Regions from separate parts of the Streptomyces sp. NPDC007991 genome, predicted to be linked through region 1. Evidence: riboswitches for the same ligand, from Rfam matches in the RefSeq annotation. Region 1 holds a riboswitch; the other holds the start of a gene.
What was found. A riboswitch is a leader RNA that binds a small molecule or an ion and turns the genes downstream of it on or off. The one in region 1 is predicted to bind cobalamin.

Region 1 (8,748 bases):
GGTGTACGACACCGAGGGCCGGTCGGAGTCGATGTCGTGCACCCGCACGTCCCGGACCCCGAAGCGGATCCGCCCGCCGCGCACGTCGGCGTACTCGCGCACCAGGTCCGTCACCAGCAACGGCTGCGGGTAGACGTAGTGGTGACTGCCGGTCAGCTCCGCGTAGGGAAACCGGTACCGCGCGCCGTCGAAGCGGAACTCGCACGCGGAGTGCAACTCGGCGCGGTCCATCAGGTTCCGGGCGAGGCCCCGCTTCTCCAGGCCCCGTACGGCCCACTCCTCGATGACTCCGGCCCGGGGCCGCTGTTCTATGAACTCCCGGGTCCCGGTCTCCAGCACCAGGCAGTCCACGGCCGCGGCCCGCAGGATGTTGCCGACGGTCAGCCCGGCGGGACCGGCGCCCACGACAACGACTGGGAAGCGTTGCGGGGCGCCGGAGTCGGGAGGCGCGGAGGCTTGGGTCATGCGCTCATTATGGAGGCCGTGCCCGCGCGGGCACGGTGTCAGTGGACGGCCACCTCCCCGATGCTCCGCTCGATCTCCTCCGGCCGGGACGCCGACGCCCGGGCCCAGTAGTAGATCGCCAGGGAGAACACCGTGATGACCACGATGTCCCACCACAGCCCGATGTGTCCCTGGCCGCCGAAGCCGCCCTGCCAGGAGATGACGCCCATGCCCAGCAGATAGACGGGCAGCCACTGGGCGGCCCTCCAGTCGAGCCGGGGCGCGTCGGGCAGTTGCTTGCGGGTGGCGTACCAGGCGTATCCGCCGAGCAGGACGTAGCCGAGGACGATGGCCACCCCGAGCCGCCACAGGGTGTCCCAGGTCGACCAGTAGATGATGAGGTTGGCCACGACGAACGACAGCGGGGAGACGACGTTCCCGGCGGGCAGCCGGTAGGGCCGTGCGCGGTGCGGCAGCCGGCCGGCGAAGACGCCGTACGCCAGCGGGGCGCCCGCGTACATCAGCACGCTCGCCGAGGTGATGAAGCCGACCAGCTGCTGCCAGCTCGGAAACGGCAGGAAGCAGACCACGCCGGTCACGAAGGAGACGATCAGCCCGAACCACGGCACCCCGCGGGCGTCGGTGCGGGTGAAGATCTTCGGCGCGTAGCCGTTGCGGGCCAGGCCGTAGGAGACGCGGGAGGTGGCGGTGGTGTAGATCAGGCCGGTGCCGCCGGGGGAGACGACCGCGTCCAGGTACAGCACCACGCTCAGCCAGCCGAGCCCCAGCAGGGTGGCCAGCCCCGCCCAGGGGCCGCTGATACCGGGGTAGTCGAGCTTGGTCCAGCCGTGCGCGAAGGAGGCCAGTGGCAGGGCCGCGATGAAGACGACCTGGAGCAGGACGTAGATCCCGGCTCCGATGGCGACCGAGCCGAGCGTCGCGCGGGGCAGGTCACGGGCCGGGTCGCGGCTCTCGCCCGCCAGCTGGATCGCCTGCTCGAAGCCCAGCAGGGCGAAGATGATGCCGCTGGAACTGACGGCGCTCAGCACGCCGTGGGCACCGAACGGGGCGAAGCCGTGCTCGGTGAAGTTGCCCGGGTGGAAGTTCCCGGCCGCGATGATGAAGATCGCGGCCAGCGGCACGGCCACCTTCCACCAGGTGGCGGCGCTGTTGGTGTGCGCCAGGAGCCGCACCCCGAGGAAGTTGATCACGACGAACACGGCCATGAGGAGTACGGCGACGACGAACCCGCTGGTCGTCAGCGTCCCGTCCTTGGCGTGCTGGAAGCCCTGCGCCCAGTGCCAGTGCCCGGCATAGCCGATCATGGCCTCGACCTCGATCGGTGCCACGGTCGCCGCCTGGAGCCAGGAGAACCAGCCGAAGGACATGCCGGCCAGTCCGCCGAACGCGTAGTGCGGATAGCGCGCCGTGCCGCCCGCGACCGGGAACATACCGCCGAGTTCCGCGTGCACCAGGGCCAGCAGCACGATCGCGACCGCGCCGATCAGCCACGACAAAATCGCTGCGGGCCCGGCCGCCACGACCGCCTTCTCGGCTCCGTACAGCCACCCGGAGCCGATGATGGAACCGACCGACGCCCACATGAGCCCGATCAGTCCGACGTCCCGGCGCAGTCCGCCCGGACCCCCCTTTACCCCCGCTGCTGCCTGGTCGACGCTCACCATGAATCAAGGGGCCTCTCGTAGAAGAACTCGGCGAGTCCTGCGAGCAAGAGGCCTCAGATTAGGAATCCGTCATCCGGCGGCAGAAGACGAGTTGTGCGGCCTTGACCGGGCGCGGGCATTTCCTGGAAAGCGCTTCAGGAATTCTGTACGCGGCGATGAGGAAGCCGTGGGATCTCGATCGCCGGGCAGCGGTCCATCACCATCTCCAGGCCCGCGGCGCGGGTCCGGTCCCAGGCCGCCTCGTCGATGACGCCGAGCTGGAACCACACGGCCCGCGCGCCCTTGGCGACCGCCTCGTCCGCGACGGCTCCGGCGAGATCGCTGTTCACGAACACGTCCACGACGTCCACGTCGAAGGGGATGTCCGCCAGGCTCGCGTACCCCTGCTCGCCGTGCACCGGCTCCGCCTTGGGATGCACGGGCACGACGCGCTTGCCGAAGCGCTGGAGCACGGCGGCCACCCCGTACGCCGCGCGCTGCCGGTTCGACGACAGGCCCACCACGGCCCAGGTGTCGCCGAGCTCGGTGAGGATCCTGCGGACCGTTGCCTCGTCGCCGTACACCGGCGGCCTCCTCGTACGTCGCGGAAGAACTGCTGGGGGCTCCCCTGGGTGCAACCGTGCGGGGCGGGCGGTGATTCCCCCGCGCGCGCCGTGATAGCTTGCCGAGGCCAGTCGAACCCATGTACGTGGGTCAGGGAATCCGGTGCGAATCCGGAACTGACGCGCAGCGGTGAGGGGGACGGGCGGGGCCTCGGCCACTGGACGGTACGTGTGACGTCCGGGAAGGCGCTCCGCACCGGACGAACCCGAGTCCGAAGACCTGCTGGCGGCCCCCGCGGCCGTAGGCGGCGGGGAAGCACCGTACGACCGGGCTCCGCGATCGAGCCCTCGACGACTGAGGACTGGTTTGCGTGCCCCTCGCCCGACCCGCCCGTGCCGCCGTCCTGCTCGCGGCCGGCTCCCTGCTCGTGACCGGCTGCGGCGACGCGAAGCCCACCACCACCAAGGCCGCCGTCACGCTCGACAACTGCGGCCACGAGGTGCGCGTCGACGCCCCGCCGAAGCACGCCGTCTCCCTGAACCAGGGCACCACCGAGATCCTGCTCTCCCTCGGCCTCGCCGACCGTCTCGCGGGCACCGCCACCTGGACCGACCCCGTGATGAAGGGGCTGGCGAAGGCCAACGCGAAGGTGCCGCGCATCGCCGACGACAACCCCTCCTTCGAACGGGTCCTGGACACCGGCCCGGACTTCGTCGCGGCGTCCTTCGTCTCCACCCTCGGCAAGGGCGGCGTAGCCACCCGCGAGCAGTTCGAGAAGCTCGGCGTCCCGACGTACGTCTCCCCGTCGGACTGCGCCGGCAAGAACAACTCCGGCGACGGGGACGGCGCGCGCGCCAAGCCGCTGGGCATCGACACCGTCTACGGCGAAGTGCGCGACCTGGCGACCGTGTTCGGGGTGAAGGAACGGGGCGACAGGCTCGTGGCCTCCCTCCAGCGGCGCATGGCGAAGGCCACGCGGGGCATCCACGCCTCCGACGTCACCCTCCTGTACTGGTTCGCCAACTCCGAGTCGCCCTACCTGGCGGGCTGTTGCGGAGCGCCCGGCATCATCACCCGGGCCCTCGGCGCGAAGAACGTCTTCGACGACACGCACGAGGAGTGGCCGCAGGTCAACTGGGAGACGGTCGCCGAACGCGACCCAGACGTCCTCGTCATCGGCGACCTGACCCGTAAGTCGCAGACCGCCGAGTCGGCCGCGAAGAAGATCGCCTTCCTGGAGTCCAACCCGGTCACCAGGAACATGGACGCGGTCCGGCACAAGCGGTACGTGCTGCTCAGCGGGCAGGCCATGAACCCGACCATCCGCACGATCGAGGGCGTGGAACAGGTCGCCGCCCGACTGCGCGCGTTCGGGCTCGTGAAGTGACCGTCCGCGGGCCCGCGCTCGGTGTCGCAGGCGCCTTGCTGCTGGTGGTCTCCCTGGCCCTGGCGATCACCGTCGGCCCGGCCGACATCCGGGTCGCGGACGTCTGGTCGGCCGTCGCGGCCCATCTCGGTCTCGGCAGCTCGGAACTGACGCCGATCCGCGACGGGATCGTCTGGCAGCTGCGGCTGCCGCGCACCCTGCTCGCGGCCGTGTGCGGGGCCGGACTGGCCGTCTGCGGGGCGGTGATGCAGTCGCTGCTGCGCAACCCGCTCGCCGACCCGTTCGTGCTCGGGGTGTCCTCCGGCGCCTCCACCGGCGCGGTCGTGGTGGTCGTCCTGGGCGTGGGCGGCGGTGCCGTGTCGGTGTCCGCGGGCGCGTTCCTCGGCGCCCTGGTGTCCTTCGCGCTGGTGCTGCTGCTCAGCCACACCCTCGGCGGCACCACCGACCGGGTCGTCCTCGCGGGCGTCGCCGCCATGCAGCTCTTCTCCGCGCTCACCTCCTTCGTCGTGATGACCGCCGCCGATGCCGAGACGACCCGGGGCGTGCTGTTCTGGCTCCTCGGCTCGCTCGGCGGCGCGGGCTGGACCGACGTGTGGCTGTGCCTGGCGGTCCTGGCCGTGACGCTGGTGGTGTGCCTGTCGTACGCCCGCACCCTCGACGCCTTCGCCTTCGGGCAGGACGCGGCGGCGGCGCTCGGGGTGTCCGTGGCCCGCACCCGTCTGGTGCTGCTGTGCGTCACGGCCCTGCTCACGGCCGCGCTGGTCAGCTCGGCCGGGGCGATCGGCTTCGTCGGGCTGGTCCTGCCGCACGCCGCGCGGGCCCTGGCCGGTCCCGGGCACGTCCGGCTGCTGCCGGTCACGGCCCTCGCCGGGGCGGTGTTCCTGGTGTGGGTGGACACCCTCGCCCGTACGGTGCTGGATCCCCAGGAGGTGCCGGTGGGAGTCGTGACGTCGCTGATCGGGGTGCCGGCGTTCGTGGTGGTGCTGTACCGGACGCGGAGGGTGCGGTGAGCGGGGCGGCGGGAGCAGCGGCGCCGGGCGCCGGGCTGCGGGCCGACCGGGTCGGTCGCCGTGCCGACGGGCGCCTCATCCTCGACGGCGTCGTCCTCGCGCCCGAGCCCGGCTCCACGGTCGGCGTCCTCGGCCCCAACGGCTCCGGCAAGTCCACGCTGCTGCGGCTGCTGGCCGGGTTGCTCACACCGACCGCCGGAGTCGTCACCCTCGACGGCACGCCGCTGGGCGACCTGCCCCGCCGTACCGTCGCCCGGCGGCTCGCGGTGGTCGAGCAGCAGGCCGACACACAGGTCGAGTTGACGGTGGTGGACGTCGTACGGCTGGGCCGCGTACCGCACCGCCGCGCCTGGACGCCGGGCTCGGTGGACGACGAACGGGCCGTGCGCGAAGCCCTGGACCGCACCGGCCTCGCCGACCGCGCCGACCAGCCCTGGCACACCCTCTCGGGCGGCGAACGCCAGCGGGTGCAGATCGCCCGCGCGCTCGCCCAGGAACCCCGCGAACTCCTCCTGGACGAGCCCACCAACCACCTCGACATCCACCACCAGCTCGATCTGCTCGCCCTGGTCACCGGCCTGCCGGTCACCACCGTCGTCGCCCTGCACGACCTCAACCTCGCGGCGATGTACTGCGACGAGGTCGTCGTCCTGAGCGCGGGGCGGGTCGTGGCGGGCGGCGCCCCGGGCGATGTCCTGACGCGGGAACTCATCGCCGAGGTGTACGGGGTCCGGGCCGCCGTCAGCCGCGACGGCCCCCGGCAGCGGCCGCATGTGCGGTTCCTGGGGACGCTGGGCTGAGCGGCCCCACGGCAGGCGGGGTGGGCGGGCGATTCACGCCATGGTGGTCCGGCCCGATGGGTGCGTCGCCTGGCCCGGGTGGTTTGCGGTGGGGTGTGTCCCGGCCCGACGGGCGTGTCGTCGGCGGGTGGCTTCGGGCACGGTGGTCTCACCGACCCGCGCGCCGTTCGTGGGGCGCGTCCCGCCCCGGTGACGTGGTCCGCCCGGCACGCCATTGGTGGGGTGTTCCCGCCACGGTGGCCGGAAAAAGCCGCACCTGCCTGCGTGTGCCCGCCCACCCGGCCTAGGCTCGCCTCGTGCTGCGCATCATCGACGCCCGGACCGGCGAACCGGTCGAAGCCGCTCCGGCCCGCCGGGGCCTGACCCGAGTCGAAGTGCACGCGCCCGGCTCCGACCTGACGAACCTGCGGGTGCTGCTCGTGGCGGACCTGCTCGTGCGGGCGCTGGAACTCGGCGGCACACCGGTGTGGGCCCTGCTGACCGGCGGGCGCCGCCAGGCCGAGCTGCGCGCGGCCGCCACGGCCCTCGGCATCCGCCCCTTCGAGGACAGCCCCGACGTCAGCGCCGGACTCGGCGAGGCCCAGGTCGTCCATGTCACCGCCGAGGGCGGGGCGATGCCTGACGGGGTGCGGATCGCTGTCGCGCCCGTGGAGACGACGGGGGCGGCCGAGCCGGGCCCGTCGGTCGGTGGGTCTGCGGAGTCGGCCCCGGCCGGTGGCCGGTCGGGTGAGCCGGGGCCGTTGGTCGGTGGGGCGGCGGAGTCGATCCCACCGGGTGGCCGGTCGGCCGACTCGGGCCCGTCGGGCGGCGAGTCGGGTGAGCCGGGTCTGCCGGTCGGTGACTCGGTGGCGCCTGACCCGCCGGGCCGTCGGCCGGAGCGAGCCGGTCCGCTGGGCGGTGTCGATCCCGCTGTTCTGCGGCTCGCCCTGTTCACGCGGCACCACAGCGCCGCCGTCCGGCTGGAGGCGGACGTCCTCGGTGCGGCCGAGGCCACCCTGGCCCGGTGGCGCGGCGCGGTTGCCCGTTGGGCCCGGCGGCCCTCCCGGCCCGTGCCCGACGACGTGCGCGGGCGGCTGCGCGACGCCTGGGACGACGATCTGGACGTGCCCCGGGTGCTGGACGTGCTGCGGGGCGTGGAGAAGGAGCCGGACCTGCCGGACGGCGCCCGGTTCGAGACGTACGCCTACGCCGACCGGCTCCTCGGCCTCGAACTCACCCGCGATCTGGGAGCCCCGTCATGACGGAGCGCGCCGGGGCGGGCCCGCTGCGCCGCCTGGTCGTGCTGCGGCACGCCAAGTCCGCCTGGCCCCTCGACGTCGCCGACCACGAGCGCCCGCTCGCGCCGCGCGGCCGCCGCGACGCCCCCGCCGTCGGGCGGGCCCTGGCAGCGGCCGACTGCCTGCCCGACCTCGCGCTGTGCTCCACCGCCGTACGCGCCCGCCAGACCTGGGAACTGGCCGCCGCCGAGTGGGGCACGCCCCCGCCGGTCCGGTTCGACCGGCGCCTGTACGCCGCGAGCCCCGCCGGTCTGCTGGCCGTCGTGCACGAGGTGTCCGCCGAGGTGGAGACACTGCTGCTGATCGGGCACAACCCGGGCCTGGAGGAACTCGTCCTGGCACTCGCCGGTGACGGCCTCGACGACACACTGGAGCGGGTCCGCACCAAGTTCCCGACCTCGGCCGTCGCTGTCCTGTCCTGGCACGGCACCACCTGGCGAGCCCTCGCCCCGGGCACCGCGCTGCTCACCTCCGTGACCGTGCCCCGGGGCAAGAAGAAGTAGCGCGGGGCCCGCGCATAGGGTGGCCGGATGCAGGACGAATACCGCACGGTCGCCCGCGCCGGCGTGCACGAGACCGAGGTCAACCGCTCCCGCTTCCTGTGCGCCCTCGCCCCGGCGGTCACCGAGCGGGAGGCGCAGGACTTCATCGCCGCGGTCCGCAAGGAGCACGCCGACGCCTCCCACAACTGCTGGGCCTATGTCATCGGCGCCGACGCCTCCGTCCAGAAGGCGAGCGACGACGGCGAACCCGGCGGCACCGCCGGTGTCCCCATGCTGCAGATGCTGCTGCGCCGCGACATGCGGTACGTCGTCGCCGTCGTCACGCGCTACTTCGGCGGGGTCAAGCTCGGCGCGGGCGGACTGATCCGGGCGTACGGCGGAGCGGTCGGCGAGGCCCTGGACAGCCTCGGCACGCGCACCCGCCGCCGGTTCCGGCTGGCCACGGTCACGGTCGACCACCAGCGCGCCGGCAAGCTGGAGAACGACCTGCGGACCACCGGGCGCGAGGTGCGGGACGTCCGCTACGGGGAGGCGGTCACCATCGAGATCGCCCTCCCGGACGCCGATGTGGAGGCCTTCCGGGCGTGGCTCGCCGACGCGACCGCGGGAACGGCCGGCTTCGAACCGGGCGGGGAGGCGTACGGCGACGCCTGACGTGCGGTCAGCCTCTCGTACGGCGCCCGGGAGCCGGCCCGGCGGGCGTCCGTATCGGTGGCGCGGGACGCCGGACCCCAGCGCACGGTCGGGGCCGTCGCCCGTCCGTGCGCGCTCCGCTCCCTCGCCCGGGTCGGTGCGGGGGAGCAGCGGCGGGTGCCGGGCCGGCCGGCGCGGAGGGTGGCTATCGGCCGGTGTCGGTGACGGCGGGTTCCTCCACGTCGGTGGGGCGTCGGCCGCCCTCGGCACCCGCACCCCCCGCTGCCACGCTCGCGGGGACGCGGCCCAGCCGGACGGCCAGCAGTGCCGTGCCGACGGCGAGTGCAGCGAGGACGTACGCGGTGAGGTCGAAGGCGTCCGCGAAGTCGGCCATGCCGGTGTCCGGTCCCGGTGCCTGGGGATTGGTGCCCAGGAAGCTGCGGTACAGGGCCCCGATGACGGCTAC
Region 2 (8,748 bases), on a different contig from region 1:
TCGACGAGGCCGGCATCCGTCCCGAGGTCATCTTCGCCGCCCTGGTCGGCGCGATCCTCTGGAACCTGGTGACCTGGCTGGTCGGCCTGCCGTCCAGTTCCTCGCACGCCCTGATGGGCGGCCTGATCGGCGCCACGATCGCCTCGGCGGGCGTCGGCGCGGTCCACGGTGACGTCCTGGTCACCAAGGTGCTGATCCCGGCGATCGCCGCCCCGCTGGTCGCCGGCGTCGCGGCGCTGCTCGCCACCCGGCTGACGTACTCCCTCGGCAAGAAGGCCGACGGCAAGGCCTCCGAGAAGGGCTACCGCGCCGGCCAGATCGCCTCCGCAGGCCTGGTCTCACTGGCCCACGGCACCAACGACGCCCAGAAGACGATGGGCGTCATCACCCTCGCCCTGGTCGCCGGCGGCGCCGTCGCCCCCGACTCCGACCCGCCCACCTGGGTCATCCTCTCGGCGGGTCTCGCCATCGCGCTCGGCACCTACCTCGGCGGCTGGCGCATCATCCGCACCATGGGCAAGGGCCTGACCGACCTCCAGCCGCAGCAGGGCTTCGCCGCCCAGACCAGCGCGGCCACGGTCATCCTGGCCTCCTCGCACATCGGCTTCTCCCTCTCCACCACCCACTCCGTGTCCGGCTCGGTGATGGGCGCGGGGCTCGGCCGCAAGGGCGGTGTCGTCCGCTGGTCGACGGCCACGCGGATGTTCGTCGCCTGGGCTCTGACGCTGCCGGCGGCGGCCCTGGTGGGCGCGCTCGCCGAGTACGTCACCGGCTTCGGCAGCTGGGGCACCGCGGTGGTGGCCGTCTTCCTCGTCGCCTCCAGCGCGGCGATCTGGAAGCTCTCGCGGCGTGAGGTCGTCGACCACACCAACGTCAACGCCGCAGACGAGGCGGAGCCGGCCGGTGTGGTGACCACGGCGATGGCCGCGGTGACCCCGCCGCCGGTGGGCGGCACGGCCGCGGACGAGCCGAGCGCCACGATCCCGGCACCGGAACCGACCCCGGCCGAACGCCGGCCCTCCACCACGACCACCCCGGTCTGATCCGCCCGCTCGGTCACAAGGAGAACCTCTGCCATGAACATCGACTGGGCGGCCCTCGGCTCCGTCTTCGGCGTCAGCCTCGTGGTCACCGTGGCCCTGGTGGGCCTGTTCACCCTCGGCATCACCGGCCTGTCCCGCCGCGAGCGGGCGGCCGCCGAGGGCGGGTCCGCGGGGCTCGCGGTGACGGGCGCGTACGCGTGCTTCGCGGCGTGCGCGGCGGCTGTGGGCTACGGGATCTATCTGATCGTGGCCTGATCACGCTCGATTCCACCGGGCGGCACGGGACTTGGGTCCTGTGCCGCCCGGTTGTCGTGCGGCGGGGGCGCCAACTCGGCGTCGGGGCGCCGGTGTGGGCTTCTGCACACTCTCCCCTCGCAGGTCAACGGCAAGTTGACGGCTGATCCCGGCCGTGGTGGACTGCCGGGGCCAGTACGGCGGCAGGAGAGGAAGCCGGTGGAAGTCCGGCGCGGTCCCGCCACTGTCACCGGGGTAGTGATCCCCGGGAGCCAGGAACTCTCACCGCCGGTCTAGTCGAACCAGGGCGTGGACACCCTGAGTGAGGACATATCGCCATGCGCGGCTGCCGATCGAGGTTCAGTACCCCACCCCTGCCCGCCCCCGCGGCCGGCTGAGCCGATGGGTGCCGGTCGCGTCTTCGCGTACGGCGCCGCCGCCGGTCTGATCGGTGACCTGCTGCTCGGCGATCCCCGCCGGGGGCATCCGGTCGCCGTGTTCGGGCGGGCCGCGGAGGCCGTGGAACGGGTGTTGTGGCGGGACCACCGCGGGTGGGGCGCGCTGCACACCGCGCTGTGCGCCGGAGGTGCCGTCGCGCTCGGGGGTGTCGCCGCGCGTGCCGTACGGGACTCCGCCGTCGCCTCCGTCGTACTGACCGGTGCCGCCACCTGGGCCGTGGTCGGGGGGACTTCGCTCGCGCGGGAGGCACAGGCCATCGGGCGTGCCCTGGAGGCGGGGGACGTCGAAGGGGCCCGGGCGCGGCTGCCGCATCTGTGCGGGCGGGATCCTCAGGCGCTCGACGCCGACGGGATCGCCCGGGCCGTGGTCGAGTCCGTCGCCGAGAACACCTCCGACGCCGTCGTGGGGGCGCTCGTGTGGGGGGCCGTCGCCGGTGTGCCGGGGCTCCTCGGCTTCCGGGCCGTCAACACCCTCGACGCCATGGTCGGGCACAAGTCGGCCCGGTACCGGCGCTACGGGTGGGCCTCCGCGCGGCTGGACGATCTCGCGGGCCGGCCGGGGTCCCGGCTGACCGCCGTGCTCGCGGCTCTGGCAGGAGACGATCCACGGGGAGCGGTGCGCGCCTGGCGTGCCGATGCCGGCCGGCATCCGAGCCCCAACGCCGGGCCCGTGGAGGCCTCGTTCGCGGGGGCGCTCGGGGTGCGGCTGGGCGGGACCCTGTCGTACGGCGGGCGCGTCGAGCACCGGCCCGTGCTCAACGGCGCCGGACGCCCCGTCGCCACCCGGGACATCGCACGGGCCGTACGGCTGTCCAGGCGGGTCGGCTGGCTCGCGCTCGGCGTCTGTGCCGCCGCGCGCCGTATCGCGAAAGGGCGTACGTCATGACGGGCGGTGGGCTTCTCGTCGCCGGTACCACCTCCGACGCCGGCAAGAGCGTCGTGACCGCCGGGATCTGCCGGTGGCTGGCGCGCCAAGGCGTCAAGGTCGCGCCCTTCAAGGCGCAGAACATGTCCCTCAACTCCTTCGTGACGAAGGAAGGGGCCGAGATCGGGCGGGCGCAGGCCATGCAGGCGCAGGCCTGCCGCGTCGAGCCGACCGCGCTGATGAACCCGGTGCTGCTCAAGCCCGGCGGCGAGCGCAGCAGTCAGGTCGTGCTGCTGGGCAAGCCGGTCGGGGAGCTCAGCGCACGCGGGTACCACGGCGGACGGCAGCAGCAGCTGCTCGGGACCGTGCTGGACTGCCTGGAGCGGTTGCGGGGCACGTATGACGCGGTGATCTGTGAGGGGGCGGGCAGTCCCGCCGAGATCAATCTGCGGCGGACCGACATCGTCAACATGGGGATCGCCCGGGGCGCCGGGCTCCCCGTGCTCGTCGTCGGCGACATCGACCGGGGCGGTGTCTTCGCGTCGTTCTTCGGAACCGTCGCGCTGCTGTCGCGCGAGGACCAGAGCTGCGTCGCCGGGTTCCTCGTCAACAAGTTCCGGGGGGACGTCTCCCTGCTGGAGCCGGGTCTCGACATGCTCCAAGGGCTCACCGGGCGGCGTACGTACGGCGTCCTGCCGTTCCGGCACGGGCTCGGCATCGACGAGGAGGACGGGCTGCGCGTCTCCCTGCGGGGCACGGTCCGGGAGTCCGTCGTCGCCCCTCCGGTCGGCGAGGACGTGCTGCGCGTCGCCGTCTGCGCGGTTCCGCTGATGTCCAACTTCACGGACGTCGACGCGCTGGCCGCCGAACCCGGTGTCGTCGTGCGGTTCGTGGACCGGCCCGAGGAACTCGCCGACGCCGACCTCGTCATCGTGCCCGGGACCCGGGGGACCGTCCGGGCCCTGGAGTGGCTGAGGGAGCGCGGGCTCGCCGACGCGCTCGTGCGCAGGGCCGCCGAGCAGCGGCCCGTCCTCGGGATCTGCGGCGGCTTCCAGATCCTCGGCGAGCACATCGAGGACGACGTGGAGAGCCGCCGGGGCCATGTCGAGGGACTCGGGGTCCTGCCCGTGCGGGTGCGGTTCGCCCGCGAGAAGACCCTGACGCGGCCGGCGGGCGAGGCCCTCGGGGAGCGCGTCGAGGGCTACGAGATCCATCACGGCGTCGCCGACGTCACCGGAGGCGACCCCTTCCTGGACGGCTGCCGGGTCGGCCCGGCCTGGGGCACGCACTGGCACGGCTCGCTGGAGTCGGACGGGTTCCGGCGGGCCTTCCTGCGCGAGGTGGCGGCCGCCGCGGGGCGCCGCTTCGTGCCGGCGCCCGACACCTCGTTCGCCGCGCTGCGCGAGGAGCAGCTCGACCGGCTCGGCGACCTGATCGAACAGCACGCGGACACCGACGCGCTGTGGCGGCTCATCGAGTCGGGCGCGCCGCGAGGACTGCCCTTCATTCCACCGGGAGCACCCGCATGAGCACTGTGTTGTTGTTGTCGACCGCCGACACGGACCTGCTGGCGGCCCGGGCCGCCTCCGGCGCCTCGTACCGGATCGGCAACCCGACCCGCGTGGACGTCGCGGAGGAGCTTCCCGCCCTCCTCGACGGCGCGGACATCGCCGTCGTACGGCTCCTCGGCGGCAAGCGGGCCTGGGAGGACGGGCTCGCCGCGCTGAAGGCCTCGGGCGTGCCGACCGTGCTGCTGGGCGGCGAGGCGGTGCCCGACGCGGAGCTGATGGCCGAGTCGTCGGTGCCGGCCGGTGTCGTGGCGGAGGCGCTGAAGTACCTCGTGGAGGGCGGGCCCGCCAACCTCACCGAGCTGGCGCGGTTCCTGTCCGACACCGTGCTGCTCACGGGCAAGGGCTTCGCCGCGCCGCAGCGGATGCCGGAGTACGGCGTCCGGGGCGAGCGCGCGCTGGTCGAGGGCCGGCCGACCGTCGGCGTGCTCTTCTACCGGGCGCACGAGCTCAGCGGCAACACCGCCTTCGTCGACACCCTGTGCGACGCGATCGAGGCGCGGGGCGCCAACGCGCTTCCCGTGTACTGCGGTTCGCTGCGCGGGGCCGACGCGGGGCTGTACGAGATCCTCGGGCGGGCGGACGCCCTCGTCGCCACCGTCCTCGCCGCCGGCGGCACCCATGCCTCGCAGGCCTCGGCAGGCGGTGACGAGGAGGCCTGGGACATCGGCGCCCTCGCCGAGCTGGACATCCCCGTGCTGCAAGGGCTGTGCCTGACGTCCTCGCGGAGCGCCTGGGAGGCCTCGGACGCCGCCCTGTCCCCCATGGACGCCGCGATGCAGGTGGCGATCCCGGAGTTCGACGGGCGGCTGATCACCGTGCCGTTCTCCTTCAAGGAGCGGGTCGACGACGATACGGCCGACGTGCCCGTGTACGTCGCCGACCCGGAGCGGGCCGCGCGGGTCGCCGGGATCGCCGTACGGCACGCGCGGCTGAAGCACATGGCGAACGCCGAGAAGAAGCTCGCGCTCGTCTTCACCGCCTACCCGACCAAGCACTCGCGCGTCGGCAACGCCGTCGGGCTGGACACCCCGGCCTCGGCGGTGCGGGTGCTGGACGCGCTGAAGGAAGCGGGGTACGGGCTCACCGAGTACCCCGCGGGCGGCGACGAGCTGATCCACCGGCTCATCGAGGCCGGCGGGCACGACGTGGAGTGGCTGACGGAGGAGCAGCTGTCCGCCGCGCCCGCGCGAGTGCCGCTGGCGGACTACCGGGCCTGGTTCGACAAGCTCGACCCGGAGCTGAGGGACGCCATGACCGAGGCGTGGGGCGAGCCGCCGGGCAGCCTCTACGTCGACGGGGACGACATCGTGCTGGCGTCCCTGCAGTTCGGGAACGTCGTGGTGATGATCCAGCCGCCGCGCGGCTTCGGCGAGAACCCCATCGCGATCTACCACGACCCGGACATGCCGCCGTCCCACCACTACCTGGCGGCCTACCGCTGGCTGGAGAACAGTTTCGGCGCGGACGCGGTCGTGCACATGGGCAAGCACGGCACGCTGGAGTGGCTGCCCGGCAAGGGCCTCGGGCTCAGCGGCGGCTGCGCCCCCGACGCCGTGCTCGGGGAACTGCCGCTGATCTACCCGTTCATCGTCAACGACCCGGGCGAGGGCACCCAGGCCAAGCGGCGCGGGCACGCCACGGTCGTCGACCACCTGGTGCCGCCGATGGCCCGCGCCGACACCTACGGCGACCTGGCCAAGCTGGAGCAGCTCCTGGACGAGTACGCGCTCGTCTCCGACCTGGACCCGGCGAAGGCCCCGGCGGTGCGCGCGCAGATCTGGACCCTCGTCAAGGCCGCCGAGCTCCATCACGACCTGCATGTCGACGAGCAGCCGGACGACGAGGCGTTCGACGAGTTCGTCATGCACATCGACGGCTATCTGTGCGAGATCAAGGACGTCCAGATCCGCGACGGCCTGCACATCCTGGGCGGCGGCCCGGTCGGTGAGCCGCGCGTCAACCTCGTGCTGGCGGTGCTGCGCGCCTCGCAGGTGTGGGGCGGGCAGGCCGCCGCGCTGCCCGGGCTGAGGGCGGCGCTGGCGCAGCACTTCGGGCTGGTGGAGAAGGAGCTGCTGGCCGAGCCGGGCGCCGCGCTGAAGGTGCCGGCGCGGCTGTCGGAGCTGGTGGCGGGCCCGGCGCGCACCGCCGCCGACGCGATCGACCTGCTGGAGCAGCTGTGCCGGCGGATCGCGGAGGGCATGGAGGAGCGCGGCTGGGCGGTCGCCGAGGCCCCGGCGCTGGTCCGGGAGGTGCTCGGCGGGGAGGTCGCCGACGCCGTGGCGGTGCTGGAGTTCGCCTGCACGGAGGTCGTGCCGCGGCTGGCCAGGACCACCGACGAGATCGGGCACATCCTGCGGGCCCTGGACGGCGGTTACGTCCCGGCGGGTCCCTCGGGCTCGCCGACCCGCGGACTGGTCAACGTCCTGCCGACGGGACGCAACTTCTACTCCGTCGACCCCAAGGCGATCCCGTCCCGGCTGAGCTGGGAGGTCGGGCAGTCGCTCGCGGACTCGCTGGTGCAGCGGTATCTGACCGACACGGGTGAGTACCCGACGTCCGTCGGCCTGACGGTGTGGGGCACCTCGGCCATGCGCACCCAGGGCGACGACATCGCCGAGATCCTGGCGCTGCTGGGCTGCCGGCCGGTGTGGGACGACGCCTCGCGCCGGGTGACCGGGTTCGAGGTGATCTCCCCGGAGGAGCTCGGCCGGCCGCGCATCGACGTGACGGTCCGGATCTCCGGCTTCTTCCGGGACGCGTTCCCGCACGTCGTGGGGCTGATCGACGACGCCGTGCGCACGGTCGCCGAGCTGGACGAGCCCGCCGAGCAGAACTACGTGCGGGCGCACGCGGACGAGGACACCGCCGAGCACGGCGACCGGCGCCGGGCGACGGCCCGGATCTTCGGCTCGAAGCCGGGGGCGTACGGGGCCGGTCTGCTGCCGCTGATCGACGCGCGCAACTGGCGCTCGGACGCGGACCTCGCCGAGGTGTACGCGGTGTGGGGCGGCTACGCCTACGGGCGGGGGCTCGACGGGCGGGCCGCGCGCGGCGACATGGAGACGGCGTTCCGGCGGATCGCGGTCGCCGCGAAGAACGTCGACACGCGGGAGCACGATCTCGTCGACGCCGACGACTACTTCCAGTACCACGGCGGCATGGTCGCCATGGTCCGCCATCTGACGGGCGCGAGCCCCGAGGCGTACGTCGGCGACTCGGCCACCCCGGACCAGGTGAAGACCCGCACGCTGGGCGAGGAGACGCACCGGGTGTTCCGCGCCCGGGTGGTCAACCCGCGCTGGATGGCGGCCATGCGGCGGCACGGCTACAAGGGCGCCTTCGAGATGGCCGCGACGGTGGACTACCTGTTCGGGTACGACGCCACGGCCGGGGTCGTGGACGACTGGATGTACGAGAAACTCAGCGCCGAGTACGTCTTCGACCCGGAGAACCGGGACTTCATGAAGACGTCCAACCCGTGGGCGCTGCGCGGCATCACCGAGCGGCTGCTGGAGGCCGCCGACCGCGGACTGTGGGCGGAGCCGGACGCGGAGACGCTGGAACGGCTGCGTGCCACGTACCTGGAACTCGAAGGCGACCTGGAAGGTGAGGACAAGTGAGCACCCCGTTCCCGTTCACGGCCGTCGTCGGCCAGGACGACCTGCGGCTCGCACTGCTGCTGAACGCCGTGTCGCCGGCGGTCGGCGGTGTGCTGGTGCGCGGGGAGAAGGGCACCGCCAAGTCGACCGCCGTGCGGGCGCTGTCCGCGCTCATGCCGGCGGTGGACGTCGTCCCCGGGTGCCGCTTCTCCTGCGACCCCGCCTCCCCCGACCCCGCCTGCCCGGACGGGCCGCACGCGCCGGGAACCGCCGGGCAGTGCCGTCCGGCCCGGATGGTGGAACTGCCCGTCGGTGCCTCGGAGGACCGGCTGGTGGGCGCGCTGGACATCGAGCGGGCGCTGTCGGAGGGCGTGAAGGCCTTCGAGCCCGGCCTGCTGGCCGACGCGCACCGCGGCATCCTCTACGTGGACGAGGTCAACCTCCTCCACGACCACCTGGTCGACCTGCTGCTGGACGCGGCGGCGATGGGCGCCTCGTACGTGGAACGCGAGGGCGTCTCCGTACGGCACGCGGCGCGGTTCCTGCTCGTGGGCACCATGAACCCCGAGGAGGGCGAGCTGCGGCCGCAGTTGCTCGACCGGTTCGGGCTGACCGTCGAGGTCGCCGCCTCGCGGGAGCCCGAGCAGCGGGTGGAGGTCGTCCGGCGGCGGCTCGCCTACGACGCCGATCCGGACGGTTTCGCGGCCCGGTGGGCGCACGAGGAGGCCGAGGTGCGGGCGCGGATCGTGGCGGCGCGGGAGCTGCTGCCGTCCGTGCGGCTGGGCGACGGGGCGCTGCGGCAGATCGCGGCGACCTGCGCGGCCTTCGAGGTCGACGGGATGCGCGCCGACATCGTGATGGCGCGCACGGCGACCGCGCTGGCGGCGTGGGCCGGGCGTACGGACGTGCTCGCGGAGGACGTCCGGCAGGCCGCGCTGCTCGCGCTGCCGCACCGGCGGCGGCGCAACCCCTTCGACG

Region 2: it holds a riboswitch for cobalamin, as region 1 does, so the genes downstream of both, ACFZDA_RS25030 (cobalamin biosynthesis protein) here and ACFZDA_RS19930 (ABC transporter substrate-binding protein) in region 1, are expected to answer to the same signal.

The regions. Positions count from the first base shown of each region.
Region 1 is NZ_JBIBJD010000006.1:500,763-509,510, reverse strand. It holds gene ACFZDA_RS19945 (4-hydroxybenzoate 3-monooxygenase) at 1-465, opposite strand, end outside; gene ACFZDA_RS19940 (amino acid permease) at 504-2,129, opposite strand; gene ACFZDA_RS19935 (CoA-binding protein) at 2,264-2,692, opposite strand; cobalamin riboswitch at 2,784-2,974, shown strand; gene ACFZDA_RS19930 (ABC transporter substrate-binding protein) at 3,043-4,059, shown strand; gene ACFZDA_RS19925 (iron chelate uptake ABC transporter family permease subunit) at 4,056-5,069, shown strand; gene ACFZDA_RS19920 (ATP-binding cassette domain-containing protein) at 5,066-5,869, shown strand; gene ACFZDA_RS19915 (hypothetical protein) at 6,166-7,110, shown strand; gene ACFZDA_RS19910 (histidine phosphatase family protein) at 7,107-7,649, shown strand; gene ACFZDA_RS19905 (YigZ family protein) at 7,677-8,303, shown strand; gene ACFZDA_RS19900 (MFS transporter) at 8,488-8,748, opposite strand, start outside.
Region 2 is NZ_JBIBJD010000008.1:409,801-418,548, reverse strand. It holds gene ACFZDA_RS25040 (inorganic phosphate transporter) at 1-1,043, shown strand, start outside; gene ACFZDA_RS25035 (hypothetical protein) at 1,077-1,298, shown strand; cobalamin riboswitch at 1,440-1,579, shown strand; gene ACFZDA_RS25030 (cobalamin biosynthesis protein) at 1,680-2,621, shown strand; gene ACFZDA_RS25025 (cobyric acid synthase) at 2,618-4,129, shown strand; gene cobN (cobaltochelatase subunit CobN) at 4,126-7,791, shown strand; gene ACFZDA_RS25015 (putative cobaltochelatase) at 7,788-8,748, shown strand, end outside.